Regions from separate parts of the Mycobacterium sp. 663a-19 genome, predicted to be linked through region 2. Evidence: riboswitches for the same ligand, from Rfam matches in the RefSeq annotation. Region 2 holds a riboswitch; the other holds the start of a gene.

Region 1 (16,051 bases), on a different contig from region 2:
GCCCTGGCGAGCCATCCCGACATCGACATGGTGTCGTTCACCGGATCCACCCGCGCCGGCATCGAGGTGGCCAAGAACGCCGCCCCGACGGTGAAGCGGGTGACCCAGGAGCTCGGCGGCAAGAGCCCCAACATCGTCCTCGACGACGCGGGCTTCGCCGACAGCGTCCGCGCCGGCGTGGTCAACATGATGCCGAATTCCGGGCAGAGCTGTAACGCGCCGTCGCGCATGCTGGTGCCGAATTCGCGCATGGCCGAGGCGATCACGATCGCGCGCCAGACCGCCGAGCAGGTGAAGGTGGGCAGCCCCGACGACAAGACCGCGATCGGGCCGGTGGCGTCGAGGGCGCAGTTCGAGAAGGTTCAGCGCCTGATCCAGCAGGGCATCGACGAGGGCGCGACCGTCGTCGCCGGCGGCCCGGGCCGGCCGGCGGGGCTGGACACGGGTTACTACGTCAATCCGACGGTCTTCGCGAACGTCACCAACGACATGACGATCGCGCGCGAGGAGATCTTCGGGCCGGTGCTGTGCATCCTCGGTTACGACGACATCGATCAGGCCGTCGAGATCGCCAACGACACCGATTACGGCCTGGCCGGCTACGTCTCGGGTGCCGACCTCGACAAGGCGCGGGAGGTGGCCCGCAAGATCCGCGCCGGCTGGGTGACGATCAATCACGCCTTCGACTTGAACGCGCCGTTCGGCGGTTACAAGCACAGCGGCAACGGCAGGGAGTGGAGCGAGGCCGGGTTCCACGAGTACTTGGAGGTCAAGAGCACCTTGGGCTATGCGCCCCAGAAGGGATGAGACACGGATGTTTTCGGCAGTTTTGATCGAAAAGGGCTCGGAAACTGGGGCGGGGCAGACGGTCGGGGTCACCGAGCTGGACGAGACGCAGCTGCCCGACGCGAACGTCGGCATCGACGTCGAGTACTCCACGCTGAATTACAAGGACGGCCTGGCGATTACGGGCAAATCGCCCGTGGTGCGGAAGTTCCCGATGGTGCCCGGAATCGATCTGGCCGGCGTGGTGACCGACAGCAGCCACGCCGACTGGAGCAAGGGCGACCGCGTGGTGCTCAACGGGTGGGGGGTGGGTGAGACGCATTGGGGTGGGCTGGCCCAGCGCGCCCGGCTCAACGGTGACTGGCTGATTCCCCTGCCGCCGGAGTTCAGCACCCGCCAGGCGATGGCGATCGGCACCGCCGGCTACACGGCCAGTCTGTGCGTGGATGCCCTGCTGCGGCATGGGGTTTCGCCCGAGCAGGGCGAGATCCTGGTGACCGGGGCGACCGGTGGCGTCGGCAGCGTTGCGATCGCGTTGCTGAGCGCGGCCGGGTTCAAAGTGGCCGCGGCGACTGGAAAGTCGTCGGAGGAGAAGTTCCTGCAGCAACTCGGCGCCGTGACGGTGCTGGACCGCGCCGAGTTCGGCGCGGCCGGGAAGCCGTTGCAGAAGGAGCGTTGGGCGGGCGTGGTGGACACCGTCGGCAGTCACACCCTCGTCAATGCCTGCGCGCAGACGCGTTATGGCGGCGCGGTCGCCGCCTGCGGGCTGGCCCAGGGCATGGACTTCCCGGCGACGGTCGCGCCGTTCATCCTGCGCGGCGTTTCGCTGCTGGGCATCGACAGCGTGATGGCGCCCAAGGAGCGGCGCCTGGCCGCCTGGCAACGGCTGGCGCGCGACCTCGATCCCGGCACGCTGGATTCCATCGCCCGCGAGATCGGGCTGGGCGAGGCGATTCCCGCGGCCGGGGAACTCATGGACGGCACGGTGCGCGGCCGCATCGTCGTCGACGTCAACCGCTGAGGAGAGCGCTGATGGCCGAGCTCGATTTGTCCGACGTCGATCACCGGGTCGGCAAGCCGGTCGGCGGTGGGCAACTGTGGGACCCGTGCAGCTCGTCGGACATCCGGCGGTGGGTGATGGCGATGGACTACCCCAACCCGCTGCACTGGGACGAACTGTTCGCCCGCGACTCGAAGTTCGGCGGCATCGTGGCGCCGCAGTCCATCGCGGTGGCCCTGGACTACGGGCACGGCGCGGCGCCCGCGTGCGTGGGCCACATTCCGAACAGCCACTTGATCTTCGGTGGGGAGGAATGGTGGTTCTACGGCTGCCCCGTGCGGCCCGGCGACAAGTTGTTCCAGAAGAGGCGGTTTCACGACTACAAGGTGACCGAGACCAAGTTCGCCGGCCCGACGATGTTCTCGCGCGGCGACACCGTCCACACCAACCAGCACGGCACCCTGGTGGCGCGCGAGCGTTCCACCGCGATCCGCTACCTCTACGAGGAGGCGACCAAGCGCGGGATGTTCGAAAACCAGCTCGGTGACATCAAACGCTGGACCCAAACCGAGCTCGAGGAAGTCGAACGGCTGCGGCGCGAGTGGCTGGAGTCCAACCGCTTGGGTGTGTCACCGCGCTTCGACGAGGTGAAGGTCGGCGACACGCTGCCGCGCCGGGTGATCGGTCCGCACAGCATCGCCAGCTTCACCACGGAGTACCGGGCGTTCCTGTTCAACATCTGGGGCACCTTCGGATGGGTCGCGCCGCCCGGCATCGAGGATCCGTGGGTCTATCAGGATCCGGGCTGGGGCAAGGACTTCGCGTTCGACGAGGAGGACGCGAAGATCGACCCGCGCAAGCGCGACGGGCTCTACGTCGGCCCGTCGCGCGGGCACATCGACGCCGACCGGGCCAGCGAGGTCGGGATGGCGCGCGCCTACGGGTACGGCGCGACGATGGGCGCATGGTGCACCGACTATCTGGCGTACTGGGCGGGCCACGACGGCATGGTGCGCCACTCCAAGGCCGACTTCCGGGCGCCCGCCTTCGAGGGCGACGTGACCTATTTCGACGCCGAGGTCGTCGACAAGCAACCGGAATCGACCTGGGGTGTGCCCCTCGTGCAGGTCAAGCTGCGCCTGACCAACCAGAACGGCGACATGCTAGTGGGCTGCACGGCCGAGGTCGAACTGCCGTTGTAGACGGTGGTAGCCATGGCCGACGAGACGGATTCGGAAGCGGCGCACCGCCTTTCGATAGTGACCGGGCCGCCGCTGGCGGACGAGCCCGGGCTGGGGGCGCTCACGCTGCCCGGTTTCCTGCGCGAGGTGACAGGGGCGTACGGCGAGCGGGAGGCGCTGGTGTGGCGCACCGCCGACGGCGTGGTCCGGTGGACGTACACCGAGCTGTGGGAGCGCGCGATGCAGGTGGCGCGCGCGTTGCGCGCGTGCGGGCTGGGCAAGGACGGCCGGGTCGGTGTTTTGATGACCAACCGGCCGGAATGGCTTGCCGCCGTGTTCGGTACGTCCCTGGCGGGCGGGGTGGCCGTCACGCTCAGCACGTTTTCCACGCCGTCCGAGCTGGACTACCTGCTGCGGGCCTCCGCCGTGTCGGTGCTGCTGTTCGAGCGCAGGGTGCCGTCGAAGGACTTCGCCGCCATCCTGGCCGGGCTGCAACCGGCGCAGTACCCGTTCCTGCGCCGACTGGTTTCGGTCGGCGAGCCGGCGCCGGGCATCGAAACCTGGGACGAGTTCCTGGCGTCCGGTGACGGCGAACCCCGCGAGCTCGTCGAGGCGACGGCCGCGGCGACACGGCCCAGCGATGCGGCCGTGCTGTTCTTCTCGTCCGGCTCCACCAGCAAGCCGAAGGGCATCCTCAGCGCGCATCGCGGGGTGTGCATCCAGCTGTGGCGGTTCCGGCGCATGTACGGGTTCACCCCCGACGATCACGTCCGCGGCTGGACCGCGAACGGCTTCTTCTGGTCCGGCAATTTCGCGATGGTGCTCGGCTCGACGCTGGCCAGCGGCGGGGCCCTGGTCCTGCAGTCGACCTTCGACGCCGCCGAGGCGCTCGAGCTCATCGCCGTCGAGCGGGTGAACTTCCCGTTCGCCTGGCCCCACCAGTGGGCCCAGCTGGAAGGCGCGCCCAACTGGGGCAGCGTCGATTTGAGCAGCGTGCGGTTCGCGGACTACAAGACCCCGATCGCGCACCATCCCACCGTTTCGGGCGAGTGGCACGAGCCGGGCCACGCGTACGGCAACACCGAAACATTCACGATCACAACGGGTTACCCCGCCAACACCCCGCCCGAGGTGCACGCGGACAGCTTCGGGGTGGCGCTGCCCGGCGTGACGCTGAAGATCACGGACCCGCTCAGCGGCCGCGTCGTCGCGCGCGGCGAAGCCGGCGAGATCGGCGTCAAGGGGCCCACCCTGATGCTCGGCTACATCGGCGTCCCGCTCGACGAGACGCTCGACCCCGAGGGCTTCTTCCCCACCGGCGACGGCGGCTACCTCGACGACGCCGGCCGGCTGTACTGGCAGGGCCGGCTCACCGACATCATCAAGACCGGCGGCGCCAACGTCTCGCCCCGCGAGGTCGACGAGGCCCTGATCGCACACCCCGGCGTCAAAGTGGCCCAGACCGTCGGTGTTCCGCACCAAACGCTCGGCGAGGTCGTCGTCTCCTGCGTGGTGCCGCACGACGGCGTGACCCTCGACACCGAGCAGCTACTGGCCTTCCTGCGGCAACGACTGGCGAGTTACAAGGTGCCGCGCCATCTGCTGTTCTTCCGCGAGGACGAGGTGGCGGTCACCGGCAACGCCAAGATCAAGGCCGGTGAGCTTCGCGAACTGGCCACCAAGCTGCTGGCCGGTAGGTGAGCCAAAACCCTTGCGTGTCTTCGCGTGTCTTCGCCTGGATCGGGCGGCGCCGCCTCTAAGCTTGCTGAGATCACGAGGAGGGGCAACGACGTATCGGCAGCAACTACGGCGCCGGGCGAGGTCAGGGCGCGCTAAAGGCGAGCGCTGAGCCGGGCGGGACGCACCCCGCGCCGGCGCCTTCTGCTCGGCGCCCCCGATGGGTCGCACCCGTGCGACGCGCCGGCCGGCTGGCGATTTGGGATCAACCAGAACGGCGCGGCGGCATACCCGCCCTGGACGGGCTTCGTGCGATAGCCGTCGCGCTGGTGCTCGCCGGGCATGGCGGCATCCCCGGGGTTACCGGCGGGTTCATCGGCGTCGACGTCTTCTTCGTCCTCAGTGGGTTCCTGATCACCTCGCTGTTGCTCGACGAGTTGCGGCGCAGCGGCCGTATCGAGCTGACCGGCTTCTGGATTCGCCGCGCGCGGCGGCTGCTGCCCGCGCTGGTGCTGATGGTGCTCACCGTGGGCGCCGCCCGCGAACTCCTGCCCTACCAGGCCCTCACCGGGCTGCGGGACGACGCGATCGCCGCGTTCCTGTGGATGGCGAACTGGCGGTTCGTGGCCCAGAAGACCGATTACTTCACGCAGGGCGCCCCGCCCTCGCCCCTGCAGCACACCTGGTCGCTCGGGGTCGAGGAGCAGTACTACTTCGTCTGGCCGGTCCTGCTGATCGCGGTGACCCTGCTGCTGGCGGCGCGGGCCCGGCGCTACTTCATGCGGGCGACCGTGGGCGGGGTCCGCTTCGCCGTCTTCGTTATCGCCGCGCTGGGGGCGCTGGCGTCCGCCGCGGCCGCCATCGTCTTCGTCTCCGACAGCACGCGTGACCGAATCTATTTCGGCACCGACACCCGCGCGCAGGCGCTGCTGATCGGCTCGGCGGCGGCGGCCCTGCTGGTCCGGGATTGGCCCTCGCTGAACCGCGGCTGGTGCATGATCCGGACCCGGTGGGGGCGCCGCGTCGCCCGCCTGCTGCCGTTCGCCGGGGTGGCGGGCCTGGCCGCCGCCGCCCACTACGCAACCGGCGACGTGGGTGAATTCCGCCACGGTCTGCTGATCGGGGTGGCGGTCGCGGCCGTGTTGGTGATCGCCCCGGTGGCCCTGGAACAGCGCGGCCTGGTCGCCCGCATCCTGGCCGCGCCGCCGCTGGTGTGGCTGGGCACCATCTCCTACGGCGTGTACCTGTGGCACTGGCCAATCTTTTTGGCGCTCAACGGCGAACGCACAGGATGGACCGGGCTGCCGCTGTTCGCCACCCGGTGCGCGGCCACGGTGGCCGTGGCCGCCGCGTCGTGGTGGCTGATCGAGCAGCCGGTCCGGCGCTGGGCCCCGGCGCGGGTGCCGTTGTTGCCGCTGGCGGCCGCCACGGTGGCCAGCGCCGCCGCGATCACGCTGTTGCTGATCCCGGTGGGGACCGGGCCCGCGCTGCGGGAAAACGGGCTGCCGCCGGGCGTCTCGGCGGTCGCGGCGGTGTCGCCGTCGCCGCCGGGCACCGGTCACCCGCGGCCGAGGGATCCCAACCGGCCGTTCACCGTTTCGGTGTTCGGCGATTCGATCGGCTGGACCTGGATGCACTACCTTCCGCCGACGCCCGGATTCGCCTTCCTCGATCACACCGTCATCGGCTGCAGCCTGGTGCGCGGCACGCCGTACCGCTACATCGGCCAGACGCTGGAGCAACGGCCCGAATGCGACAGCTGGCCGGCCCGCTGGTCGGCCCAGGTCAGCCAGGACCAGCCGGACGTCGCGCTACTGATCATCGGCCGCTGGGAAACCGTCGACCGGGTCAACGAGGGACAGTGGACCCACATCGGCGATCCGACCTTCGACGCGTACCTCAACGGCGAACTCGAGCGGGCCCTGAACATCGTGAGCTCCACCGGGGTTCGCGTGGTGGTGGCGACCGTGCCCTACAGCCGCGGCGGCGAAAAGCCGGATGGCCGGCTGTACCCGGAGGACCAGCCCGACCGGGTCAACCAGTGGAACACCATGCTGCGCAACACGGTTGCCCACCATCCCAACGTCGCGATCCTCGACCTGAACAAGAAGCTGTGCCCGGACGGCGTCTACACCGCCAAGGTCGACGGGATCAAGGTGCGCAGCGACGGCGTCCACCTCACCCCGGAGGGGGTGAAGTGGCTGACGCCGTGGCTGGAGGAATCCCTGCGGTGATCGTCAATCGTCGGTGCGGCAGCTGATTTCCATGCTGTCGCTTTCCCGGACCGCGAAATTGAAGCTGGTGTAGCCGTTTTCGGGATTGCGCACGAGGTCGAGGTAGGGCCCGGTGTCCGCTGCGCTGGTGTTGTCGGCGACGATCAACGCGCCCGTCGGCAGCCGCGGTTCGAGCAGCTTGATCACCGGTAGGTACAGGTCCTTCCAACCGTCGAGCAGGACGAACCCGACCGGTCCGTCCACGCCCCGCAGCGTGCTGAGCGCGTCCCCCTCGAGGATGGTGATGACGTCGTCCAGTCCAGTCTCGGCGAAAGTCTTCTTCGCGGCGGCGATCTTCGTGCCGCTGAGCTCGGTGGTCACCACCCGCCCGGAACCGTTGTCGCGCACCGCCGCCGCAAGGTGAATGGCCGAGACGCCGAAGGACATGCCGAACTCGACCACCGTGGCCGGGCGCGTCGCGCGCACCAGCGCGTAGAGGAGCCGGCCGGCCTCGGGGGTCACCGGGATGTAGAACTCGCTCATCGCCTCGGCGCGTTCCGCGGCCGTCATCGGCCGGTCGAACTGGTCGCGCCGCTCACGCAGCAGCGACATCTGCTCCTTCGATTCGGCGTACATCCGATCGAGCACGGTGGAAACCCGGGGATCCCGCAATGTTGTGGCCATGTCCTCGAGGGTAGCCACGACGGCGTAACGAAACCGCTAATGAGTTTGACGCGCAGCGGGCCGCGTGCCAGCATGGACGGGCAAGCACCTCGGTAGGTGAGGCGTCTGCATGGATACAGGCCACTGACCCCGAACGTCGAGAGACGCCCCGGGTCAGGACAGCTCTTCCCGGCTCAAGGGTTGAGCCCAAGTGGCTTCCGGAGATCTTCCGGATACGCCGTGCAGTGCCGAAGCTCCGACGAGAGGGGTGCGACCGGCGTCATTGGCGCCGGTTATCGCCCCTTCCGTTCAGGTGAAATGTGATGGCACCCGTGCGTGTCCCGGCCGTGAGGAGGTGAGGGCGAGATGAGTCCCGGTGATAGTCCCTATCCGAAATCCGTCTTGTCCCGATCCGGTTCCGGCACTCTTCGTACCGCCTGAACTTCACGAGCACTCGCGGGTTCCGCGCCGTCGACGGCGCGCCGCCCCGCACGCTCCGGCGCGAAATGTCACGAGCCGATCGGACCCGAAAGAGGTGACGATCATGGCTTTTGTTGTTGCACACCGTGTTTCCGGTGTTACCAGGTTGCGTGGGCGGTCGATGCTGCGTGCGGGCCGCCAGCTGATGGGCAGGTTGTGCGCGGGGCACGCGCTGACGCCGCAGGAGCGCGCCAACCTGTACGTCTCGCGGATGCCGATCGCGGTGGTCACCGCCTCGCTCGGCGGACACCCGTCGGACCGTGCCGACACCCGCCGGTGATCCTATGACCTCGATCTCGGCCCAGCAGCGCGGACTGCACGCGTCCGGGCAGGCCGTGCTGGATTCCGCGCACGCCGGCGACATCGTCGGCGCGTTCGGACGCATCCGGCGGGACGGCACCGGCGCGTTCGGTGGGCGCTGGCGCCGCCTGCGGACGCTGATGGTCATCACCGGCCCGGGACTCATCGTGATGGTGGGCGACAACGACGCCGGCGGCGTCGCGACCTACGCGCAGGCCGGGCAGAACTACGGGATGGGCCTGCTGTGGACGCTGGCGATGCTGATTCCGGTGCTGTACGTGAACCAGGAGATGGTGCTGCGGCTCGGCGCGGTGACCCGGGTCGGTCACGCGCGGCTGATCTTCGAGCGCTTCGGCAAGTTCTGGGGCGCCTTCAGCGTCGGTGACCTGCTGATCCTCAACGCCCTGACCATCGTCACCGAATTCATCGGTGTCTCACTGGCATTGGGCTTCCTGGGCTGCCCGCGGATCGTTGCGATCCCGGCCGCCGCCGCGCTGCTGTTCGCCGTGGTGGCCGGGGGCTCGTTTCGCCGCTGGGAGGCGCTGATGTTCCTGCTGATCGCGGTGAACGTCCTGATCGTCCCGATGGTGCTGCTGGTGCACCCCTCGGTGACGGCGAGCGCCGGCGGGCTGATGCCGCAGTTCCCGGGCGGGCTCAACTCCACCGTGCTGCTGCTGGTCGTCGCGATCGTGGGCACCACGGTGGCGCCGTGGCAGTTGTTCTTCCAGCAGTCCAACGTGGTCGACAAGCGCATCACGGCACGCTGGATTCCTTACGCGCGAGCCGATTTGGTCATCGGGATCGTCGTCGTCATGGCCGGGGCGACCGTGCTGATGGCGGTAGCCGCGTTCGGATTGGCCGGCACCGCCGACGTCGGCCACTTCACCGACGCGGGCGCCGTCGCGTCCGCGCTTTCCCACCACGCCGGCCGCGCGGTCGGAGCGTTGTTCGCGATCATCCTGCTGGACGCATCGCTGATCGGCGCCAACGCCATCGGGCTGGCCACCACCTACGCCGTCGGCGACGCGCTGGGCAAGCGGCACTCGCTGCACTGGAAGATCGGCGAAGCCCCGTTGTTCTACGGCGGCTACGCATTCCTGCTCGCGGTGTCGGCGGCGGTCGCGTTCAGCCCCGACCACATCCTGGGCCTGGTGACCCAGGGTGTGCAGGCGCTCGCCGGCGTGCTGCTGCCGTCGGCGACCGTGTTCCTGGTTTTGCTCTGCAATGACCGGGCCGTGCTGGGCCCGTGGGTGAACACGGTGCGGCAGAACATCATTGCGTGGACCATCGTGTGGTCCCTGGTGCTGTTGTCGCTCGCGCTGACGGCGACGACGTTCTTCCCGCGCCTGTCCACCGCCACCATCGAGGGCGGGCTGGTGGCCGGCGCGCTGATCGGCATCGCCGGCGGCGCCGCCGTGATCGTCGCCGACCGGCGGTATAACGACCTGCGCGACGCGGAGGCCGTCGTGCGGACGCTCGGGGGTGGGCTGGAACCCGAAGACGTCGACGAGCTCGACGACACGCCGCTGCTCACGCCCGCCGAACGGCGCGCGGTGCGCCGGCAGGACCGGGAGAACTGGCAGACGCCCAACCTCGCGGTCCTGCCCCGCGCGACCCTGTCGCCGACCCGCCGGGCGGCACTGTTCACGCTGCGCGGCTACCTGGTGGTGGCCGTCGCGCTGGTCGTCGTCAAGGTCGTCCAGACCGCCATCGCCTGAACGGTATTCGCGCGACTACGGCGAACCGTTGGGCAGCAAGACGATCTTGCCGTGGGTATGGCGGCGCTCGAGCTCCTCGAACGCGTCGGCGACGCGGTCCAGCGGATAGGTTGCGGCGACGTCGAATTCGATGGCGCCGGTGGTGACCAGGTCGGCCATCTCGGCGAGCACCTCCGGTGTGGAGGCCTCCGCGCTGCCCTCGGTCTTGGCGCCGACCTCGCCCGCCTTCTGGAACGAGATGATGGTGTCGATCCGCTCGGGCGGCACGCCCAGGTCGACCGCGAGCTGGACGTAGTTCGGGCCGAACAAGTCGATGAAGGCGTCGATTCCGTCGGGCGCGGCCGCGCGCAGCCGGTCGGCCAGGCCGTCGCCGTAGGAAATCGGGACGACGCCGTGCGCGCGCAGCCAGTCGGCGTTGCCGGGCCCGGCGATTCCCAGCACCCGCGCCCCGCGCAGGACCAGCAGCTGCACGACGAGGCTGCCGACCCCGCCCGCCGCCGCCGAAACGGCGACCGTTTCCCCCGGTTGGGGCGCGACCGCCCGCACGGCGGCGTACGCCGTCACGCCCACCACGTACAGCGAACCCGCGATCTCCCAACTCAATTGGGGAGGCTTGCGGATCAGCTGGCCGACGGGGACCGCGGTGTGGGTGGCGTGGCTGGATCGCCGGAGACTGAAACCCAGCACCTCGTCGCCGACCGCGAACTCGGTGACCCCGGGTCCCACCGCGGTCACCACGCCGGCGAGGTCGCTGCCCTCGCCGGACGGAAACGTGGCGGGGAACATCTCGTGCAGCGCACCCACCCGGATGCCCGCCTCGCCGGGATTGATCCCGGCGGCGCGGACTTCGACCACCACCTCGCCCGGCCCGGGCGACGGCATGTCAATGTCGGCCACGTACAACACATCACGGCCCCCGTAGCGGTCGAACCGCACGGCGCGCGCCGTCGCAGCCGTCATCTCGATCTCCTTCGCAGGCGAATCAAACCGTTGCGGCCGCAAGCCCCCGCTCGCTCAGGCCGTCAGGTCACGACCTCGATGGGGTCGCCGATGTTCACGTTGTTGAAGTACCAGGCCGCGTTGTCCGGGCTGAGGTTGATGCACCCGTGGCTGACGTTGGCATGGCCCTGCGAGTCGACCGACCACGGGGCCGAGTGCACATAGACACCGCTCCACGTGACGCGCACCGCGTACGACGCGGTGATCTTGTATCCGTCGGGGGAACTCAGCGGGATGCCGATGGTCCGGGAGTCCATCACCACCGTGCGCTCCTTCGAAAGCGCGGAGAAGTTGCCGATCGGCGTCGGGCGGGACGGCTTGCCCATGGACGCCGGCATCTCGCGGAGCACCTCGCCGTTGCGGCTGACGGTGAAGGTGTGCGAGGAAAGGCTGGCGACGCCGAGGAACGCGTCACCGGTGTCGAAGCCCGTCGTCAACGCCTGCACACCCACCGAGACGTGGCTGTGGGTGGGCCAGTAGCGGTTCGGAACCCACTGCACGACATTGCTGTCGACCCATTCGAAGTGTCCCGGCACGTTGCTCGGCGAGGTGACGCGGATGGTCCGTTCGACGCCAACGCGATCGGTGACGGGCGCGGTGAACGTCACCACCACGGGGTGCGCCACGCCCACCACCGCGCCGTCGGCCGGCAAAACCTGGGCAACCGCGGGAATCGGTTGGGGCAGCGGGACCGCGGCGACGCTGCGGGCGCCGCTGCCCAGCACGCCAAGGCCCGTGATCGCCACCATAACGAACAGATAACGAACCGTACGGCGCATGGCCTCCGCCCTTCGAGATGGTGCGATCAACACAACGGTATTCTACTGACGATCTACCCGTTGCGGGTTTTAGCAAACAATGGCGGCCCGTCGGGCCGTCACGATAACGATCCGACTACCTGTTGAGTTCGGTCCCGTCACGAGGGAGGGCGGCGAGGGAGCGGCATGACGGCAAACGATCGCTACACGCGTCCCATGGCGCGCTCGGCCGCGCTGGTGCTGATCGACGTGCAGCGGGATTTCCTGGACATCCCCGGGCACGACGCCGCGATGCCGGTTGCCGGCACGCACGCGGCGATCCCGGCAATGGCCAAGCTGGCGACGGCCTTCCGCGGACGCGGCCTCCCGATCGTGCATGTCGTCCGGCTGTACCGACCGGACGGGTCCAACGTGGACGCGGTGCGGCGGGAGGCGGTGGAGCGGGGTGCGCGGATGGCCGTGCCCGGCAGCGCCGGCTCGCAGATCGCCCCCGAGTTGTTGCCCAAAGTCGTTGAGCTGGACCATGAATTGCTGCTGGCCGGGGGCTTGCAGCGGATCGGCGCCGTCGAACACGTGATGTACAAGTCGCGGTGGGGCGCGTTCTACGCCACCGGTCTCGAACGGCACCTGCGCGAAAGCCGGGTTGACACACTGGTTTTCGCCGGGTGCAACTTTCCGAACTGCCCCCGAACGTCGATCTACGAGGCGTCCGAACGCGACTTCCGGATCGTGCTGGTTTCCGACGCGATGTCCGGCCTGTATGACCGCGGCGTCCAGGAATGCCGTGCCATCGGGGTGGACGTGCGAACCCTGCCCGAGACGCTGGATTGGCTGGTCTGCTAGCGGTGCTCTTCCGTCAACTGGGGATCACCCGCCGGCGTTGACCGGTGGCGGTGTGGCCGCGCTGGCGGGGTTGCGGTTCGACAGGTGACCGCTTTCCACGCCCGCCGCCGGGTCGAGTTCGCAGTCGATGACCGACGGGCCGGCCGAGGCGAGCGCCTCGGCCAGCGCCGACCGCAGCTGCGCGGGCGTGGCGACGTGATATCCCTTGCCGCCGAACGCCTCCGCGATCAGCTCGTGCCGCGCACCGGCGTTCAGCACGGTGGGTGCCGGGTCGCTGCCGGCGGCCGATTCGCTGCCGCGGTAGACGCCGCCGTTGTTCAGGATCACCACCGTCACCGGGAGCCGGTACCGGCAGATGGTCTCGACTTCCATGCCGGAGAAACCGAACGCGCTGTCGCCCTCGATCGCGACGACGGGCCCGCCGGTTTCGACCGCGGCGGCGATGGCGTAGCCCATCCCGATGCCCATCACGCCCCAGGTGCCGGTGTCGAGCCGGTGCCGCGGCACCTCCATGTCGATGACGTTGCGGGCCAAATCGAGCGCGTTGGCTCCCTCGTTGACCACATAGACATCCGGCTGATCCCGGAGCACGGCGCGAATGGCGCCGAGCGCGCCGTAAAACCGCATCGGGTGCGTCTCCTCGGCCAGGCGCCGGCGCATCTTCGCGTCGTTGTCGGCCCGGCGCTCGGCGAGCTCGCCCGTCCACTCCGCGGGCACGGCGATCGGCCGGGCGGCCAGGCCGTCGCGCAGCGCCGCCATCACCGACCCGATGTCGCCGGCCAGCGGCGCCGCGATCGGCTGGTTGCTGTCGAACTCCGATGCCGCGATGTCGACCTGCACGAACTTGGCGTCGGCCGCCCAGGGCGGCGAATCCCCCTGGCCGAGTAGCCAGTTGAGCCGCGCCCCGACCAGCAGCACCGCGTCCGCGCGGGCGAGGGCCAGCGAGCGCGCGGCCGCGGCGGACTGCGGGTGCGAGTCGGGCAGCAGTCCCTTGGCCATGGACATCGGCAGGAACGGGATTCCGCTGGCCTCCACGAACTCTCGGATCGCGCCGTCGGCCCGCGCGTACGCCGCGCCCTTGCCCAGCACGACCAGCGGTCGCCGCGCCCCCGCGAGCACGTCGAGGGCGCGGTCGACCGCGTCGGGGGCCGGCAGCTGGCGGGGTGCGGGGTCGACGACCCGCCAGATCGTGTCCGCCGCGGCGGAAGCGTCCATGGCCCGGCCCAGGATCTCGCCCGGAATGTCGAGGTACACCCCGCCCGGGCGGCCGGAGACCGCGGAGCGGATCGCGCGCGCGACGCCGCGGCCGATGTCCTCGACGCGGCCGATCCGATACGCCGCCTTCGCGAAAGGCCTTGCGGCGCTGAGCTGGTCGAGGTCCTGGTAGTCACCGCGCTGCAGGTCCACGGCCGCGCGGTCGCTGGACCCCGAGATCTGGATCATCGGGAAGCAGTTCGTGGTGGCGTTGGCCAGCGCGGGCAGGCCGTTGAGGAAACCGGGCCCGGACGTCGTGAGGCACACCCCGGGCCGCTGGGTGAGAAACCCGGCGGCCGCGGCCGCGTTGCCCGCCGAGGCCTCGTGCCGAAACCCGATGTAGCGGATGCCCGACGCCTGCGCGGTGCGGGCCAGGTCGGTGATCGGGATGCCGACGATCCCGTACACGGTGTCCACGTCGTTGGCCCTGAGGGCGTCCACGACGAGGTGGAAGCCGTCGGTCAAGCGTGCCGAAGCGGTGGTCATGGTGGCGGCTCCTCTCGCGTGCCGTGTCACCACTGTGGTCCACCGGCCCCGCGGGTGTCCAAGACGTTCGATAGCCGACGATTATCCGGCGTGCGCGGCTGGGTATTGGACGAACGGGCAACCGGCGCGGCATGGTGCGATGAGGTGCGTTGGTCGCACAAGGGACAGCGGAGGGAGCGTGGCGATGACGTCCGACCAGTTCACGGCGAAACCGCCCGGCGAATCCGCGGACCCGCGCGTCGCCGACCTGGTCGAGGCCGCCGCGTCCCGGCGCCCGGACGCGCCGGCGCTCGTGGTCACCGCCGACCGGACACCGATCGGCTACCGCGACCTGATGCGGCTGGTTGACGACCTGGCCCGGCGGCTGAAGCTGGGCGGTCTGGCCGCGGGCGACAGGGTCGCGCTGCGCGCGGCCAGCAACGCCGAATTCGTCGTCGGGCTGCTGGCGGCGTCGCGGGCGGACCTCGTCGCGGTCCCGCTGGACCCGGCCCTGCCCGTCGCCGAGCAGCGCGCCCGGTGCGAGGCCGCCGGCGTGCGGGTGGTGCTCGTCGACGACGGCCGCGGCGCCGGCGACGACGCGGAACCGGCGCTGCGGTGCTGGCCGGTCGCGGTGACCGCCCGAAACGACTCCGCGGAGGTCGGCCTGGACGCGGCCGCGGCGCCGGCGCGCGGCGTCTCGACGCCCCAGGGCCTCCGCGACGACGACGCCATGATCATGTTCACCGGCGGCACCACGGGCGTGCCGAAGATGGTCCCCTGGACGCGCGGGAACATCGCCGGCTCGGTGCGGGCCATCGTCGCCGGCTACCGGCTCGGCCCGGGGGACGCGACCGTCGCGGTGATGCCGCTGTACCACGGCCACGGACTGCTCGCCGCCCTGCTGTCGACGCTGGCCTCCGGGGGCACGGTGCTGCTGCCCGCGCGGGGGCGTTTCTCGGCGCACACGTTCGCCGACGACGTCGACGCCGTCGGGGCCACCTGGTACACGGCGGTCCCGACGATTCACCAGATCCTGCTGGAGCGCGCCGAGCCCGGCCGGCCCGCAAGCCGGCGAGCCGCGTTGCGATTCATCCGCAGCTGCAGTGCCCCGCTCACCCCGGAAACGGCGCAGGCGCTGCACAAGGAGTTCTCGGCGCCGGTGGTGTGCGCGTTCGGCATGACCGAGGCGACGCACCAGGTGGCCACCACCGGCATCGATGACACCGAAAACCCCGCGGCGACAACGGGTCTCGTCGGGCGGTCGACGGGGCCCGAAATCCGCATCAGCGGACCCGACGGACGGCCCCTGCCCGCCGAGGCCGTCGGGGAGGTTTGGCTGCGCGGCCCCACCGTGGTGCGCGGCTACCTCGGCGACCCGGCGATAACGGCGGCCAACTTCACCGACGGGTGGCTGCGCACCGGCGACCTCGGATCCCTTTCGGCGACGGGCGAATTGACCATCCGCGGCCGGATCAAGGAACTGATCAACCGGGGCGGCGAGAAGATCTCGCCGGAGCGGGTGGAGGGCGTGCTGGCCGGCCATCCCGGCGTCATGGAGGCCGCCGTGTTCGGCGTGCCGGACAAGATGTACGGGGAGACCGTGGCGGCGGTGATCGTGCCCCGCGAGCCCGCCGCGCCGACCCCGGCCGAGCTCGCGGTGTTCTGCCGCGAGCGGCTGGCGGCGTTCGAGGTGCCCGCGGAGTTTCAGGTGGCC
Region 2 (16,051 bases):
GAAAGGCTGAACCGCTCGGCGTTGGCGATCTCGGCCCACTCGGTGGGCACCGGGCCGGGGCACAGCACCGTGACCGACACCCCCGAGCCGTGCAGCTCCTCGTGGATGGCCTCGGAGAACGTCTGCACGAAGGCCTTGGTGGCCGAGTACACCGCCATGTAGGGCATCGGCTGGAACCCCGCGATCGAGGCGATGTTCATCACCGCCCCGGCCCCGCGTTCGACCATGCCGGGCAGCACCGCATGGGTGAGCTCCATCAGCGCCAGCGCGTTGAGCGTGACCTCCTCGCTCTCGCGTTCCAGCGGCAGCGTGTAGAAGACGCCGCTGGTGCCGAAGCCGGCGCTGTTGCACAGGCCGGCGATCGGCTCGTCGCGCAGCCGGGTCGCCAACTTGGCGCGGGATTTGCCGTCGCTCAGGTCCAGCGGCATCACCTCGACGGCGACGGAGTACTCCGCGCCCACCTCGTTGGCGAGCTCGTCGAGGCGCTCGCGGCGGCGCGCGACCAGCAGCAGCGGGAAGCCGCGGCGGGCCAGGCCGCGAGCCAGCTCGGCGCCGATGCCGGAGGAGGCGCCGGTGATGACGACGGTGGTGTCGGTGTCGGGTTTCGGAAGGCTCATGGCGTCACCAATGGATCCCGCGCGTCGCGCGCACGAACGTCTCGCTGCGTTTGTCGAATTGCTCTGTGTCGGTTGCGGATTCGCGGCCCTTGGCGGATCCCTTTGCCGCACTGGAGTCGCCGAACATGCCGAACGCGCGGTTGCGCAGCCGGTCCATCACCGCGGGGTTCACCGCGTCGGCGACGGCGGCGAATTGCCCGAACGGCGAGCTGGCCCGCCGCGGCCGGTGCACGATCGCGTCGGTGATCACGCCGGCCGCCTGGTCCGGCGTCAGCGCCGGGAACTTGTCGTACATCTTGGTCGGGCTGATCATCGGCGTGCGCACCAGCGCCATGTGCACGGTGGTGAACCGGATGCCGTCATTGACGACCTCGGCTTGCAGCGCGTCGCACAGGCTGTCCAGCGCGGCCTTGCTGGCGATGTAGGCGCCGAACCGGGGCGCGCGGGTCTGCACGCCGACCGAGGACACGTTGATGATGTGCCCGAAGCCGCGCTCGCGCATGCCGGGAATGAACTTGAGGATGAGCTGGACGGCGCCGAGGTAGTTGAGCTGCATGGTCCGCTGGTAGTCGTGGATGCGGTCGTAGGACAGCTCCAGCGAGCGCCGGATCGAGCGGCCCGCGTTGTTGATCAGGATGTCGACGCCGCCGAGGTCGTCGAGCACCCGGTCGGCCATCGCGGCGATGGCGTCCATGTCGGACAGGTCGCACGGGTACACGTGGGCGGTCCCGCCGTCGCCGCGAACCTCGTCGGCCACCTTCTCCAGGTTCTCCCGGGTGCGGGCCACCAGCACGACGGCCCCGGCCGCCTCCGCGATCTTCTTCGCGGCGGCCGCGCCGATGCCAGACGATCCCCCGGTGATCAGGGTGGTCTTGCCCGCGACCGCGTCCTCGAGCGTGCGGCCCTGCACCGCGTCGAGCAGGTTCCTGAGATAGAACGGCCGATACCGCCCGGCGGAGTTCGGGGTGTTGATGATGTTGGACACCGCCGCGAACGGCTTTTCCACGAGGTTCGTCAGGTCACCGAGGTTCATTGGTCCCGCTTCTGTGGGTCATACCGCCAACCTAAAACATCGGTGGGCGATTGGATGCGGATTGGCTGCGGATTGCTTGCATGTCGGCGCGGTCGCGTGGCTCACGCACCAGCGCGGGTTGTGGCCAGCTGCGGGCAATCCGGTTGTTACAGCGAGCAATCCGCGCGTGATGGCGCACTAACCGACGGGCAACGCGGGGATGGTCCCCTGGAGCGCATGAGACTACGGGCACGCTTCCGCAGGGCAGAGCCGGCCAGTATCTATGACCGGATCGGCGGGCACGAGGCGATCGAAGTCGTCGTCGAGGACTTCTACGTTCGCGTGCTTGCCGACGATCAGCTGTCGGGCTTCTTCACGGGCACGAACATGAGCCGGCTCAAGGGCAAACAGGTCGAGTTCTTCGGAGCCGCTCTCGGCGGGCCCGCGCCCTACACCGGCGCGCCGATGAAACAAGTGCACCGGGGCCGCGGAATCACCATGCACCATTTCGGTTTGGTGGCCGGGCACCTGGCCGATGCGCTGGCCGCCGCCGGCGTCCCGCCCGCGACGGTGACCGAGATCCTCGATGCGATCGCGCCGCTGGCGCCCGAGATCGCGTCCGGCGAGCGGCCGAGATTGCCGTCAGGGCTGTGATTGGAGCTCCAAAACACACGGCGCTCGGAGATGTTCAGCAATCGGCCACGGCGCGGTAACGTCCCCACCTGTGTGGGGGATCGCGCTGCTGTTGGGGGTCGCGGTGTCGGCAGACCCAATACGTATAGGCGCTGCCCTGCTCATTACTTCGCGGCCGCGGCCCGTGGCTAATCTGGCCGCGTTTCTACTCGGTGGAATGGCAACAGGTGTGGGGTTGGCCTCCCTTGCGGTGATACTGCTGCGCAACTCCTTTCCTGTTCTTGTTCGAGACTTGGCAGCGGGGTTCACCGGTGGCCCCACCAAGCTCGTGATAGGTGTGCTCGCACTGTTGATCGCCGGGGTGAACGCAATTGGTCTGCCGCGGCTGCGGTCCTGGACCCGGCTGACTAGTGGCGATCCATCGCCCTCGGCGCCACGGACAAGTAGGCCGAGTTCGGTGTCCCGCCTGCTGGCCCGCGTTCAGCACGCGCTGGCGGACGGGCATCCCTGGGTGGCGTTTGTGGCCGGGCTCGGACAGTTACCGGTGCCTATCGAATATCTGGCTGTACTCGCTGTCTGTGCGGCGTCGGGCGCAGCCATCGGCACGCAGTTCTGCGCGGCCATCGCGTTCACCGTTGGCATGTTTGCGGTTATCGAGATCGCGCTCGTCGCCTACCTGGTGAAGCCGCAGCGGACCCAAACCATCATGTTGTCCGTGCACAACTGGCTGCAGGCGTGCCGCCGGCGGATCCTTGTCGTCATCGCCGGGGTATCGGGAATCGTCCTGGTGACCACCGGGATTGCCAGCATCTGAGCCGGCTCGTTTCCTGCCGGAGCATTCCGACCAATCCCAATTGTTCGCAGCGCGCGGGATTTATGGCGAGAATTCAGGCATGCCCCGCACATTCGAAGACCTGGTGGCCGAAGCCGACTCGGTGAACGTCGACGGCTGGGACTTCTCCTGGCTCGACGGCCGCGCGACGGAAGAACGACCGTCCTGGGGCTACCAGCGGTTGCTGAGCCGGCGTCTGGCGACGGTGTCGGCCGCGCTGGACATCCACACCGGCGGCGGCGAGGTGCTGGCCGGCGCGCGCCCCTTCCCGCCCACCATGGCGGCCATCGAGACGTGGCCGCCCAACGCCGCGCTGGCGACCCAGCGCCTGCACCCGCTCGGCGCGGTGGTCGTGGCGATGCGCGACGAGCCGCCGCTGCCGTTCGCCGACCAGGCGTTCGACCTGGTGACCAGCCGCCATCCGATCTCCGTGTGGTGGACGGAGATCGCCCGGGTGCTGCGGCCGGGCGCCAGCTACTTCGCGCAGCACATCGGGCCCGCCACGATGGGCGAGCTGGTCGAGTACTTCATCGGGCCGCAGCCGGAGAAGTGGGCCGAGTTCCACCCGGACGCGGTGCGCGAGCAGATCCGGGCCGGCGGGCTGCAGGTCGTCGACGTGCGGATGGAGCGGCTGCGCGCCGAGTTCTTCGACATCGGCGCCGTCGTCTACTTCCTGCGCAAGGTGGTGTGGACCGTGCCGGATTTCACCGTGCGGCGCTACCGCGACCGGCTGGCCGAGCTGCACCGGCGCATCGAGGCCGAGGGCCCGTTCGTCGCGCACCCGACGCGGGTGCTCGTCGAGGCCCGCAAGCCGGAGTGATCACCCCTCCTTGCGCAGTACGTCCAGCGCGTGCTGCAGGTCCGGCGGGTACGGGCTGACGATCTCCATCCGCCGGCCGTCGGCCGGATGGGCGAATGCCAGCGACCGCGCGTGCAGCCATTGCCGTTGCAGCCCAAGCCTTTTCGCCAGCTTCGGATCGGCCCCGTAGACGAGGTCGCCGCAGCACGGGTGGTGCAGCGCGGCGAAATGAACCCGGATCTGGTGCGTGCGACCGGTTTCCAGGTGCACGTCGAGCAGGCTGGCCGCGACGAAGGCCTCGACGGTGTCGTAGTGGGTGAGGCTGTGCCGGCCGTCCTTGGTGACGGCGAACTTCCACTCGCCGCCGCGGTGCCGGCCGATCGGCGCGTCGATCGTCCCGCTGGACGGGTCCGGATGCCCCTGCACCAGCGCGTGATAGCGCTTGTCGACGGTACGCTGCCGGAACGCCCGCTTGAGCACGGTGTAGGCGCGCTCGGACAGCGCCACCACCATCACCCCGGAGGTGCCGACGTCGAGGCGATGCACGATGCCCTGCCGCTCGGGCACCCCCGACGTCGTGATGCGGTAGCCGGCAGCGGCCAGGCCCCCGAGCACCGTCGGGCCGGTCCAGCCCACCGACGCGTGCGCGGCCACCGCGGCCGGCTTGTCGACGGCGACGATGTCGTCGTCGGAGTACAGGATCGTCATGCCCTCGATGTCGGCGGGCGTGTTCTCCGGCGGCGCCGGCGCCTCCGGCAGCCGCACCTGCAGCCAGGCGCCCGGTGTGAGGCGGTCGGACTTTCCGGCCCGCACGCCGTCCAGCTCGACACCGCCGTCCTCGGCCAGGGCCGCCGCCGCGGTGCGGGACAGCCCCAGCAGGCGGGCCAGCCCGGCGTCGACGCGCATGCCCGCCAGCCCCTCCGGAACGGGCATCGAGCGGTCGGTCAACGCTGATCGGCCTTGCGCCGGCTGCCGGTTTCCCCGTCGGACTTGCGCCGGCCCACGGTGTCGAAGTCGAAACCGAATATCGACAGCGCGACGAGCAGGATCGCGCCGCCGACCACCGACGGGTCGGCGACGTTGAACACCGGCCACCAGCCGACGGACAGGAAGTCCACGACGTGCCCGCGCAGCGGCCCGGGTGCCCGGAAGAAGCGATCGACCAGGTTGCCCATCGCGCCGCCGAGGATCATGCCCAGGCCCACCGCCCACCACGGCGACACCAGCCGCCGGCCCATCCAGAAGATGCCGACCACGACGCCGGTCGCGATCAGCGTCAGCAGCCAGGTGTATCCGGTCGCCATGGAGAACGCGGCCCCCGAATTGCGCACCAGCGTCCAGGTGACGGTGTCGCCGATGATCGACACCGGCTGGCCGGGCGGCAGCAGCTTGACCGCGATCACCTTGGTCGCGATGTCCAGCGCCAGCACCACGGCCGCGACGGTCAGCAGCAGGCGCAGCCGGCGCGGGGGCTGCTGCGGCTCGCTGGCCGCGGGCTCCGCGCTGTCGTCGATGTCGGGTTCGTCGTGCACTCCCCCATCATCCCCTACATCGTTTCGCGGCTCGGACGCGCGATGATTCCAGCATGGCCCGCCTCACCGTGATCGCCACCGGAGGAACGATATCGACCAGCACCGGCGCCGACGGGGTGCGCCGGCCGGCCTACAGCGGCGCTGAGCTGGTGTCGGGCCTCGATGTCGAGGTCGTCGACCTGATGGCCGTCGACAGCTCGGAGCTGACGCCGGCCGACTGGGACCGGATCCGCGCCGCCGTGCGGACCGGCGTCGACGGCGGCGCCGACGGCGTGGTCATCACGCACGGCACCGACACGCTCGAGGAGACCGCGCTGTGGCTGGACCTCACCTATGACGGCGCCGCGCCCGTCGTGCTGACCGGCGCGATGCGCAGCGTCGACGCGCCCGACGCCGACGGCCCGGCCAACGTGCGCGACGCGCTGGCGCTGGCGGCCAGCCCGGGCGCGCGCGGCCTCGGCGTGCTGGTGTCGTTCGCCGGCCGGGTGTGGCAGCCGCTGGGCCTGCACAAGGTGGCCACCCGGGATGGCTTCGCGGGCCGGCTGCTTGGCACCGGCTCGGGTGAGATAGCGCTGACGGCCCACAAGGCGCGCCCGTACCTCGGCGATCTCGGCGCCGCCGGCGCGCCGCGGGTCGACATCGTCGCGGCGTACCCGGGCAGCGACTCGGTGGCGATGGACGCCTGCGTGGCCGCCGGGGCGCGCGCCGTGGTGCTCGAGGCACTGGGCTCGGGCAACGCCGGGGCCGCCGTCGTCGACGGGGTGCGCCGCCATTGCCGCGACGGGGTCGTCGTCGCGGTGTCCAGCCGGGTCGCCGGCGCGCGGGTCGGCGCGGGCTACGGTCCCGGGCACGCCCTGGTGGAGGCCGGCGCGGTGATGGTGCCGCGGCTGCGGCCGTCGCAGACCCGGGTGTTGCTGATGGCCGCGCTGGCGGCGGGGCTACCCGCCGCCGACGTCGTCGGCCGCTGGGGCTGACTCCTCGGCGCGCAGCACGCCGACGTAGTCCGGCCAGTCCAGGGAGTCGACCGGGTTGGCGGCGGACAGGTCGTCGGTATCGGCGGGGAACGTCCGCGCCTGGCCCGGCCCGGAACCGCGGGTCTCGAAGCGCACCGTGACCACTCCGTGGCCCGCGCCCTGCACCCAGCCGTGCCCGAGATCGCGATGCGCGACGTCGTCGCCGATGCGCCACCGCGAGGGCTCGTCGGCCGGCCCGAACATCGCCTCGGTCGCGGTGGCCGCGGTGTGTTCCTCCGAGGTCTCGCCCGACAGCTCCAGGTCCGGGAACAACGACTCCTGGCGCACGTCGCTCAGGCCCGAAAACCCCACGCCGACAAGGCGAATGGGCCCGATCTCGCGCGGGTCGAGCAGCAGCCGGCGGGCCAACGCGATCAGCGCGCCGGCCTCGGCGGTGGCGTAGGGCAGCGTCGCCGAGCGGGTCAGCGTGCTCATGTCGGACTTCTTCAGCTTCACCGTGACGGTGCGGGCGCCGCGGCCGTCGCGCAGCAGGCGTTGATGCGCGTGCTCGGCGATCGGCTCGACCGCCTCACGCAGCTGCTCCAGGCTGGTCAGGTCGACGGCGAAGGTGGACTCGGAGCTGATCTGCTTCGCCTCGGCGCGCTCGGTGACCGGGCGGTCGTCGATGCCGCGGGCCAGCCGGTGCAGCGCCGGCCCGATCGTCGCGCCCAGGATGTTGGCGACCTCGGCGTCGGTCAGCGCGGCCAGCTGACCGACCGTCTCGATGCCGAGCCGATTCAGCTTCTCCTCGGCGACCGGGCCGATGCCCCACAGCCGCCGCACCGGCAACCCGCCCAGCAGCGGCCGCTCGTCGGCGCGCCGCACGACCCGCACGCCGTCGGGCTTCGCCAGGCCCGACGCGATCTTGGCGATCTGCTTGCCCGAGCCCGCGCCGACCGAGGCGATCAGGCCGGTCTCGTCGCGCACCCGTCGCCGCAAGCCCTCGCAGAATTGCTCGACGTCCGCCGCCGACGCCCCGGCGAGCTGGGGCGGTTCGCCGAAGCCCTCGTCGAAGGACAGTTGCTCGACGACGGGCACCACGCTGCGGATGGTGTCGAAGACCCGCCGGCTGGCCACCCCGTACACGACGCCGCGCGGCGGCAACACCACCGCGGTCACCCCGATCAGCCGACGGGCCTGATGCATCGGCATCGCGGAGCGGGCGCCGAACACCCGCGCCTCATAGCTCGCGCCGGCCACCACACCCCGGCCGCCCAAGCCGCCGACCAGCACCGGCCGGTTGCGCAGCGTCGGCCGGGTGAGTTGCTCGACGGAGGCGAAGAACGCGTCCATGTCCAGGTGCAGCACCCAACGGGACTCCATTGCTACTAGCGTCTCAGACCATGGCCATGAATCTGTGTCACCGGTTGTGTTGCAGCTCGAACCGCTACTTCAAGGCCGTCGAGGACCAGCTGTTGCCGTGGGTGCTCGGCGACGTGGACCTCGGCGACAACGTGCTCGAGATCGGTCCGGGCTACGGCGCCAATCTGCGGGTGCTGGCGGGCAGGACACCGCGCTACACCGCGGTCGAGATCGACGGGCCGATGGCTGATCGGCTGCGCGAACTGTACGGCGAGCGGGCGCGCATCATCACCGGCGACGGCACCGACACCGGGCTGCCGGCCGACGAGTTCAGCTCGGTGGTGTCGTTCACCATGCTGCACCACGTTCCCACGCGCGAACTGCAGGACCGGCTGTTCGCCGAGGCGTTTCGGGTGCTTCGCCCCGGCGGCGTGTTCGCCGGCAGTGACAGCGTTTCGTCGTGGGTGTTCCGGCTGTTGCATGTCCGCGACACCTGCAACCCCGTGGCGCCGGATACCCTGCCGGATCGCTTGCGCGCGGCGGGTTTTCGCGATGTGGACGTCAAGGTCGGCGCCGGCAGGCAGCGCTGGCGCGCGGTCAAGCCGTAACCCTCCTTAGCCGCGAGACTGCAACTACCGACGCATCTACTCGAGAAACGTGTAGCCAGTTACAGTCTCGCGGTCAATGGATGAGCATCATGGCAAACCCGGCGACCATCACGGCTACCGCGGCCACGGCCAATGCCACCAGGACCTTCGTCCCGCGCGATAGTGGCGCCGCGGAGATCTCCGCGGGCGTCTCGTTGTCGATTGAGTGGAAGTCATCAATGGTCGTCATGGCGTGTTCCTTAACCGTGGTCGCGGCCCCGTTGGGCCTCTGTCACAGGTAGGAGCGGCCATCCCCGTTGGCTCGGACACTTTTTTGCAAATGAAGTTCGCCGCGCGGCGCTATTTGGGATAGCCGCGAGCGCATAGCGCCTCGCGAGCCCGGGCCACGACGACATGCGGCCGATGGCGCAGCAGGTCGGAACTCACGCGAACCAGCCGCCAACCCCGCCGCTCGACTTGGGCGGTGCGTTCGATGTCTTCGGCGCGGATTCGCGGGTCCGTCCAGTGTTGGGGACCGTCGTATTCGACGCCGACGAGCCATTCCTCCCAGCCCATGTCGATGCGCGCAAACGGCCAGCCCCACTCGTCTTGAACGACGATCTGGGTTTGCGGCTTCGGCAGTCCACCGCGGATCAAGACCAACCTGGTCCGCGTCTCCTGCGGTGATTCGGCGCCGGCGTCGACCAGCGGCAGCACCCGACGCAACTGCTTCGCACCGCGAGCGCCACGGTGCGCGTCGATCAGCGGCGCAACCTCGTCGGCCGTCACACCGGTAGCCCGGGCGAGGGCATCGATTCGAATGACCGCGGTCTGAAAGCCCGGCCGACGACCGAGGTCGAACGCGGTGCGGGCGGGCGAGGTCACGGGAACCCCGCCGACCACCCGCGTCTCACCGGCCAGCAGGGTCTCGTTGCGGGTGATGATCAGCGGCGGTGGGCGGGTGCGATCGCACACCAATTCGGCGGGTAGCTGGGGGTCGATCCACTCGGCCCCGAGCAGCGCTGCCGCGGAGTTGCCTGCCACGACGGCTTCCTTCCCAGACCACAGCCAGGCGGCGATCGCGCGATCGCGGGCGGTCAGTTCGCTGCCCCGCCGCTGATAGACGTTGCGGTACAGGCGTGTGCAGGACCGTCGCAGCTCGCGCTCCGTGAATGCGACGCCATCGACGGCTTCGGTGCCTATGAACGGTGTCCCCTCCCCCATGGCCGCAGACTGCCATGACCGTCCGACAGCCCGCGAGACTGCAACTACCGACAGCGCTTCTCGGGAAATGCGTAGTGGAATACAGTTTCGCGGGGGCGACGGGTCAGGCCTTGGCGATGCTGACGCGGACGCCGTCGCCGATGGCGGCGGCGTCCGGACCCGGGTCGCCGAATTCGAAGCTGGTGGAGAGGATTTCGCCCGCGATGAGCTCGCGGTGCGTCTGCGCCCAGCCGGCCCGCTCGGCGGGCACCGACATCACCACGCGGATGCGGTCGGACACGTCCAGCCCGGTCGACTTGCGCAGCTCCTGCAGCTCGCGGATCCGGTCCTTGGCCCAGCCCTCGGCCTCCAGCTCCGGGGTGACCGTGCCGTCCAGCACGACCAGCCCGGCCCCGTCGGGCAGCGCCGCGGTGAATTCCGGGTCGGCGGCCACCAGTCGCGAGCTGTACTCGTCGGGTTGCAGCACCGCGGGACCGGCGGTCAGGGTGCCGTCGGGGTTGACGACGCCCTCCCCCGCCTTGACCGCCCTGATGGCGGCCTGCACGTCCTTGCCCAGGCGCGGGCCGGCCACGCGGGCGTTGACGGTGAGCTCGAAGCGGCCGTAGGTGGCGATCGCGTCGGTCAGCTCGACGCGCTTGACGTTGAGCTCGTCGGCGATCAGGTCGGCGAACGGCTCCAGCCGTTGCGGGTTCTCCACGGCCACAGTCAGTTTCGGCAGCGGCAGGCGCACCCGCAGCTTCTTGGCCTTGCGCAGCGACGACGCGGCCGAGCACACCTCGCGGACCTGATCCATCGCGGCCACCAGGGCGGGGTCGGCGGGCAGCGCCTCCGCGTCCGGCCAGTCGGTCAGGTGCACCGACCGCTGCCCGGTCAGGCCGCGCCAGATGATCTCGGTGACCGACGGCAGCAGCGGCGCGGCCAGCCGCGCCGTCACCTCCAGCACGGTGTGCAGGGTGTCGATAGCGTCGCGGTCCTCCTCCCAGAACCGCGAACGCGACCGTCGCACATACCAATTCGTCAGTGCCTCGGTGAACTGGCGCAGCTGCTCGCAGGCCCCGGAGATGTCGCAGGCCTCCATCGACGCTGTCAGCTCGTCGCGCAGCGCCGCGAGCTTGGCCAGGATGTAACGGTCCAGCAGGTGCGCCGAATCGGTGCGCCAGGCACCGACTTTCGGCGCGTACAGGGCCAGGAAGCTGTAGGCGTTCCACAGCGGCAGCTGCACCTGCCGCACGCCCTCGCGGATGCCCTGCTCGGTGACGATCAGGTTGCCGCCGCGCAGGATCGGTGAGGCCATCAGGAACCACCGCATGGCGTCGGAGCCGTCGCGATCGAAAACCTCGGACACGTCGGGGTAGTTGCGCAGCGACTTGCTCATCTTCTGGCCGTCGTAGCCGAGCACGATCCCGTGCGCCACACAGGTTTTGAACGCCGGGCGGTCGAACAGCGCGGTGGCCAGCACGTGCAGCGTGTAGAACCAGCCGCGGGTCTGGCCGATGTACTCGACGATGAAGTCGCCCGGATAGTGGCCGTCGAACCAGTCCCGGTTCTCGAACGGGTAGTGCACCTGGGCATACGGCATGGAGCCCGAGTCGAACCACACGTCGAGCACGTCGGGGATGCGCCGCATCGTGCTGCGGCCCGTCGGGTCGTCGGGGTTGGGCCGGGTCAGCTCGTCGATGTACGGCCGGTGCAGGTTGTCCGGCCGCACCCCGAAGTCGCGCTCGAGCTCGTCGAGGCTGCCGTAGACGTCGACGCGCGGATAGGCGGGGTCGTCGGACTTCCACACCGGAATCGGCGTGCCCCAGTAGCGGTTTCGGGAGATCGACCAGTCGCGGGCGCCGGCCAACCACTTGCCGAACTGGCCGTCCTTGACGTGCTCGGGGTGCCAGGTGATCTGCCGGTTGAGTTCCACCATCCGGTCCCGGAATTGGCTGACCGCGACGAACCACGACGACACCGCGCGATAGATCAGCGGGTTGCGGCACCGCCAACAGTGCGGGTAGGGGTGCTCGTAGGTTTCGTGGCGCAGCAGCACCGCCCCGTTGGCCGCGGCGGCCCCGCTGCCGTTCTTCAGGTCGCGGATGATCTGGGCGTTGGCGTCGAAGACATGCTGCCCCTGATAGTCCGGGACGCTGGCGTCGAACCGGCCCTTGGCGTCCACCGGCGTGACCGGCTCGATGCCGGCCGCCTCCCCGGTCTCCATGTCGTCCTCGCCGTAGGCCGGCGCCATGTGCACGATCCCGGTGCCGTCCTCGGTGGTCACGAAGTCGCCCGGCAGCGCCCGAAAGGCGTTGGGCGAGTCCATGAAATACGGGAACGGCGGCAGGTAGCGCGTGCCCAGCAGGTCCGCGCCGCTATAGGTGGCCAGCACCTCGGGTTCCTCGCCCAGCTCCCGGGCGTAGGCGGCCAGCCGCGCCTCGGCCAGCACGTAGCGCCGCTCCCCCGCCCGCACCAGCACGTAGGTCACCTCGGGGTTGACCGCGACCGCCTGGTTCGACGGCAGCGTCCACGGCGTCGTCGTCCACACCAGCAAATACGCGCCGGCCAAATCGCCGCTCACAACCGGGAATCCGACCGTGATCGCGGGGTCCTGGCGGCTCTGGTAGATGTCGTCGTCCATCCGCAGTTCGTGGTTGGACAGCGGGGTCTCGTCGCGCCAGCAGTACGGCAGCACGCGGTAGCCCTCGTAGGCCAGGCCCTTGTCCCACAGCTGTTTGAACGCCCAGATCACCGACTCCATGTAGGACGGGTCGAGCGTCTTGTAGTCGTTGTCGAAGTCGACCCAGCGCGCCTGGCGGGTGACATACGCCTGCCATTCGTCGGTGTAGCGCAACACCGATTCGCGGCAGGCCTCGTTGAACACCGCGATGCCCATGGCGTCGATCTGGGACTTGTCGGTGATGCCCAGCTGGCGTTCCACCTCGAGCTCGGCGGGCAGGCCATGGGTGTCCCAGCCGAACCGGCGCTCCACCTTGTAGCCGCGCATGGTGCGATACCGCGGGACGATGTCCTTCACGTAACCGGTGAGCAGGTGCCCGTAGTGCGGCAGGCCGTTGGCGAACGGCGGCCCGTCGTAGAACACGTACTCCTCGGCGCCGTCGCGCCGGGCGATGCTGGCGCGGAAGGTGTCGTCGCGGGCCCAGTAGTCGAGGACCTCGAGCTCGAGCGCCGGGAAGTCGGGCGCGCCGCCGCCCAGCTTGGGGTAAGTGTGCTCGCTCAACCGTCGTCTCCTGTGCCACTAGGCCTGGGGACGACGACGCGCTACCTGCGCGAGCGCCGCGGTACCACCCCGCTTGCCGCGCTGCGCGCGACCGCTCGTTGACGGCTGTGACGGGCCTACCCGTTCGGTTCTACTGGGCCTAAACGGCCGTTCTTCCGAAGGCTCCCCGGTGATGGCCGGATCGATGCCAGTACGCCGATTCTAGCCGTTGGGCTACGACCGGACTTCGAGCACACCCACGCGCCACAGGGCCGCGTACACGTGGCGCACGCCGATGCTCAACAAGCGGGCAGTGCCGTCGACCAGCGGGTCGGTGATCACGATGGTCCGGCCGTCGGCCGGGCGGGTCACCTTCTTCGGCGCGGGGGCCCGCGTTTCGGTCGCGTCGCGCACCACCGTCAGCTTGCGGGCGGGCGCTACGGTTACCACTTCGTCGTGCAGGGCTGCGGTCATTGTCGGCTCCTAGAGGGAATTCGAAACGAGGAATTAACTGGACTGACGTGTCCCATCCCGCCCTGGTTCCGATCCGAGAACGCTTGGCCGGTAAGCCGATTGGCGTTGCGGCGACTCAAACAGCGTCGCGCCGGAGACCGGATCGGGACGGAACAGAGCCCGGACTTCGACCCGGACTATCGCTGGAACCCATTCGTCCCTCACCTCCTCTGCGGCAACGACGCGCGCGGCCAACCCGCACGATGTGCGTGCACAAGGGGAGTACAGAAACCGGCCACAGCCGAAGATCCGCACCCCTCTCGTCAGAGCTTCGGCACTACACGACGTGTCCTGGCCTGGAAAGAAATCCAAGCCGGAAGCCACCTGGGCTCAACCCTTAAGCCGGGAGGAGCTGTCCTGACCCGGGGCGTCTTTGGACGTTCGGGGTCAGTGGCCTGTATTCGTGTAGACGCCTCACCTAACGAGGTGCCCACACGATGATGCACGACGGGTGCGCGACGGTCAAACCGATTCGGGCCGGTGTTTTCGAATCTTTATGCGTTCATGATCGCGCGCGGGCGCAGCCCGTCGAGCACCAGCGCGACGACGAAGTCGGCCACCTGGGCCGCGGTGACGTCGTCGTCGGTGCTCAGCCGCCGGTGCGCGAGCTGCCCGACCAGCGCCGCCAGCGTGTAGGCCACCATCCGGGCCGGCGCGGCGATCACCTGACCGCGCCGTTGGGCGGCGACGACGAATCTCTCGATGTCGTCGATGAACCGCTCGTAGATGCCGCCCAGGTGCTTCTCGAACCGGTCGCCGAGCGCGTACGCGTCGCGCAGCAGCAGCTTCACCGTGGCCCGGTCGGCCTCGAAGAACTCCAGCGTCGCCTGCACGGCGGTCCGCAGCGGCACCTCGTCGCCGTTATCCGACCCCGGCAGCCGGGCCAGCGCCGCGGCGATGTGGCCGCGCAGCGCACCCTCCTCGACCGCCATCAACGCGTGGAACAGCTCGTCCTTCGAGTCGAAGTACCAATAGATCGAGCCGTAGGCCAGGCCGGCCCGCTTGGCGATGTCGGCGATGGTGGTGTCGTGAAAACCCTTGCGCGCGAACACCTCCTTGGCCGCCGCCATGATCTCGTCGCGCCGCCGCGACTTGTCCGCGGCGCTGACCGCGCGCCGCCGCCGGGTCGTGGTGGTCACTTCTCGACCAGGTCTTCCAGCCGCCCGACGGTGTCGATGAACTCCTCGACCATGTCGAGCACCACCGAGCGCGTCGGGCGCACCCGGTCCAGCGAACCGACCACCTGCCCGACGAAGTAGGTGGCCAGCTCGCGCGCCTTGGCGCCGGGGTGGCCGGCGGCCTGGTTGATGCGCAGCTGCGATTCGGTGATCAGGGCGGTCTGCAGCGGCATGCCGAGCGGGGCGGGGCTGTCGGGCCGGTCCCACTCGTCGGTCCAGGCGGTGCGCAGCATCCGCGCCGGCTTGCCGGTCATCGACCGCGACCGCACGGTGTCCGAGGAGCTGGCGGCCAGGAACTTCTCCTTGACCACCGGGGCCGTCTCGGCCTCCTCGGTGGTCAGCCACACCGACCCGCACCACACGCCCTCGGCGCCCAGCGCCAGCGCCGCGGCGATCTGGCGGCCCCGCGCGATGCCGCCGGCGGCCAGCACCGGCGTCGGCGCCACGGCGTCCACCACCTCGGGAACCAGGACCATGGTCGCCACCTCGCCGGTGTGGCCGCCCGCCTCGGTGCCCTGCGCCACGATCAGGTCGACGCCGGCGGCGGCGTGCCGCCGCGCGTGTTGGGTGGTGCCCGCCAGCGCGGCCACCAGCACGTCGCGGTCGTGCGCGCGCTCGACGAGGTCGGCGGGGGGCGGCCCGAGCGCGCTGGCGATCAGCCGGATGTCGTGGTCGAAGGCGACGTCGAGCAGCGGCTCGTAGCCCTTGGGCGAGATGTTGAGACCCCCGCCGGAAAACGGCGGCGGCTCGGCGGGCGCCGGGATGTCGTAGCGGGCCAGGATGTCGTCGACGAACGCGCGGTGCTGCTCGGGCAGCAGCTCGGCGGCCTGCTTGGCGTCGATCCCGCCCTGCTCGGCGCCGACGTACTTGGGCGGCAACAGCAGGTCGACCCCGTAGGGCCTGCCCCCGGTCTGCTCCTCGATCCAGGTCAGCTCGCTGTGCAGCCGCTTCGGGCTGTGCGCGACCGCCCCGAGGATGCCGAAGCCCCCCGCGTTGGTGACCGCGGCGACGACGTCGCGGCAGTGACTGAAGGCGCAGATCGGGAACTCAACGCCGAGCAGCTCGGCGACCCTGGTTCGCATTGCCCGACGCTAAGAGTTATTGATTGATATGTCAATCGATTACGGTAGTCTGCGATCCATGGCCGATCCGGCGACCGAACCCCTGTCCCCCGAGCAGCAGCGGCAGCGCCGCCGGGCGGTGCGCGAGGTCATGCTGACCACCCCGTTCATCGGCGGGCTCGGCATCGTCTTCGAGCGCTACGACCCCGACGACGTCACCATCCGGCTGCCGTTCCGGGAGGACCTCACCAACGACGGCACCTACTTTCACGGCGGGGTGATCGCCTCGGTGATGGACACCGCCGGCGCGGCGGCGGCCTGGTCCAACCACGATTTCGACAGGGGCATGCGCGCCTCGACCGTCGCGATGAGCATCCAGTTCACCGGCGCCGCCAAGCGCTGCGACCTGCTGTGCCATGCCCGCACCACGCGGCGCCGCAAGGAACTCACCTTCACCGAGATCACCGCCACCGATCCCGACGGCAACGTCGTCGCGCACGCGGTGCAGACCTACCGGATCGTCTGAGCCGGCGACCGGCCGTCCGGCGG

Evidence for each region. A riboswitch is a leader RNA that binds a small molecule or an ion and turns the genes downstream of it on or off. The one in region 2 is predicted to bind magnesium.
Region 1: linked by a shared signal. The riboswitch ahead of OQ968_RS05255 (hypothetical protein) and the one ahead of OQ968_RS11970 (Rv1535 family protein) in region 2 are both predicted to bind magnesium.

The regions. Positions count from the first base shown of each region.
Region 1 is NZ_JAPJAV010000002.1:185,541-201,591, reverse strand. Features, by position in the region: gene OQ968_RS05285 (aldehyde dehydrogenase family protein) at 1-807, shown strand, start outside; gene OQ968_RS05280 (MDR family oxidoreductase) at 815-1,807, shown strand; gene OQ968_RS05275 (FAS1-like dehydratase domain-containing protein) at 1,819-2,988, shown strand; gene OQ968_RS05270 (class I adenylate-forming enzyme family protein) at 3,001-4,668, shown strand; gene OQ968_RS05265 (acyltransferase family protein) at 4,878-6,878, shown strand; gene OQ968_RS05260 (O-methyltransferase) at 6,882-7,541, opposite strand; M-box (ykoK) riboswitch at 7,623-7,795, shown strand; gene OQ968_RS05255 (hypothetical protein) at 8,065-8,280, shown strand; gene OQ968_RS05250 (NRAMP family divalent metal transporter) at 8,285-10,018, shown strand; gene OQ968_RS05245 (NADP-dependent oxidoreductase) at 10,034-10,978, opposite strand; gene OQ968_RS05240 (L,D-transpeptidase) at 11,041-11,796, opposite strand; gene OQ968_RS05235 (isochorismatase family cysteine hydrolase) at 11,962-12,618, shown strand; gene oxc (oxalyl-CoA decarboxylase) at 12,643-14,358, opposite strand; gene OQ968_RS05225 (FadD7 family fatty acid--CoA ligase) at 14,543-16,051, shown strand, end outside; gene OQ968_RS05220 (DUF2231 domain-containing protein) at 16,042-16,051, opposite strand, start outside.
Region 2 is NZ_JAPJAV010000005.1:337,587-353,637, forward strand. Features, by position in the region: gene OQ968_RS11905 (SDR family oxidoreductase) at 1-617, opposite strand, end outside; gene OQ968_RS11910 (SDR family NAD(P)-dependent oxidoreductase) at 622-1,650, opposite strand; gene OQ968_RS11915 (group 1 truncated hemoglobin) at 1,867-2,283, shown strand; gene OQ968_RS11920 (GAP family protein) at 2,216-3,076, shown strand; gene OQ968_RS11925 (methyltransferase domain-containing protein) at 3,156-3,914, shown strand; gene OQ968_RS11930 (RluA family pseudouridine synthase) at 3,915-4,841, opposite strand; gene lspA (signal peptidase II) at 4,838-5,425, opposite strand; gene OQ968_RS11940 (asparaginase) at 5,479-6,399, shown strand; gene OQ968_RS11945 (DNA polymerase IV) at 6,364-7,746, opposite strand; gene OQ968_RS11950 (class I SAM-dependent methyltransferase) at 7,782-8,348, shown strand; gene OQ968_RS11955 (hypothetical protein) at 8,422-8,577, opposite strand; gene OQ968_RS11960 (hypothetical protein) at 8,688-9,551, opposite strand; gene ileS (isoleucine--tRNA ligase) at 9,655-12,771, opposite strand; gene OQ968_RS11970 (Rv1535 family protein) at 12,985-13,224, opposite strand; M-box (ykoK) riboswitch at 13,512-13,696, opposite strand; gene OQ968_RS11975 (TetR/AcrR family transcriptional regulator) at 13,758-14,402, opposite strand; gene OQ968_RS11980 (nitronate monooxygenase family protein) at 14,399-15,523, opposite strand; gene OQ968_RS11985 (PaaI family thioesterase) at 15,582-16,028, shown strand; gene OQ968_RS11990 (carboxymuconolactone decarboxylase family protein) at 16,013-16,051, opposite strand, start outside.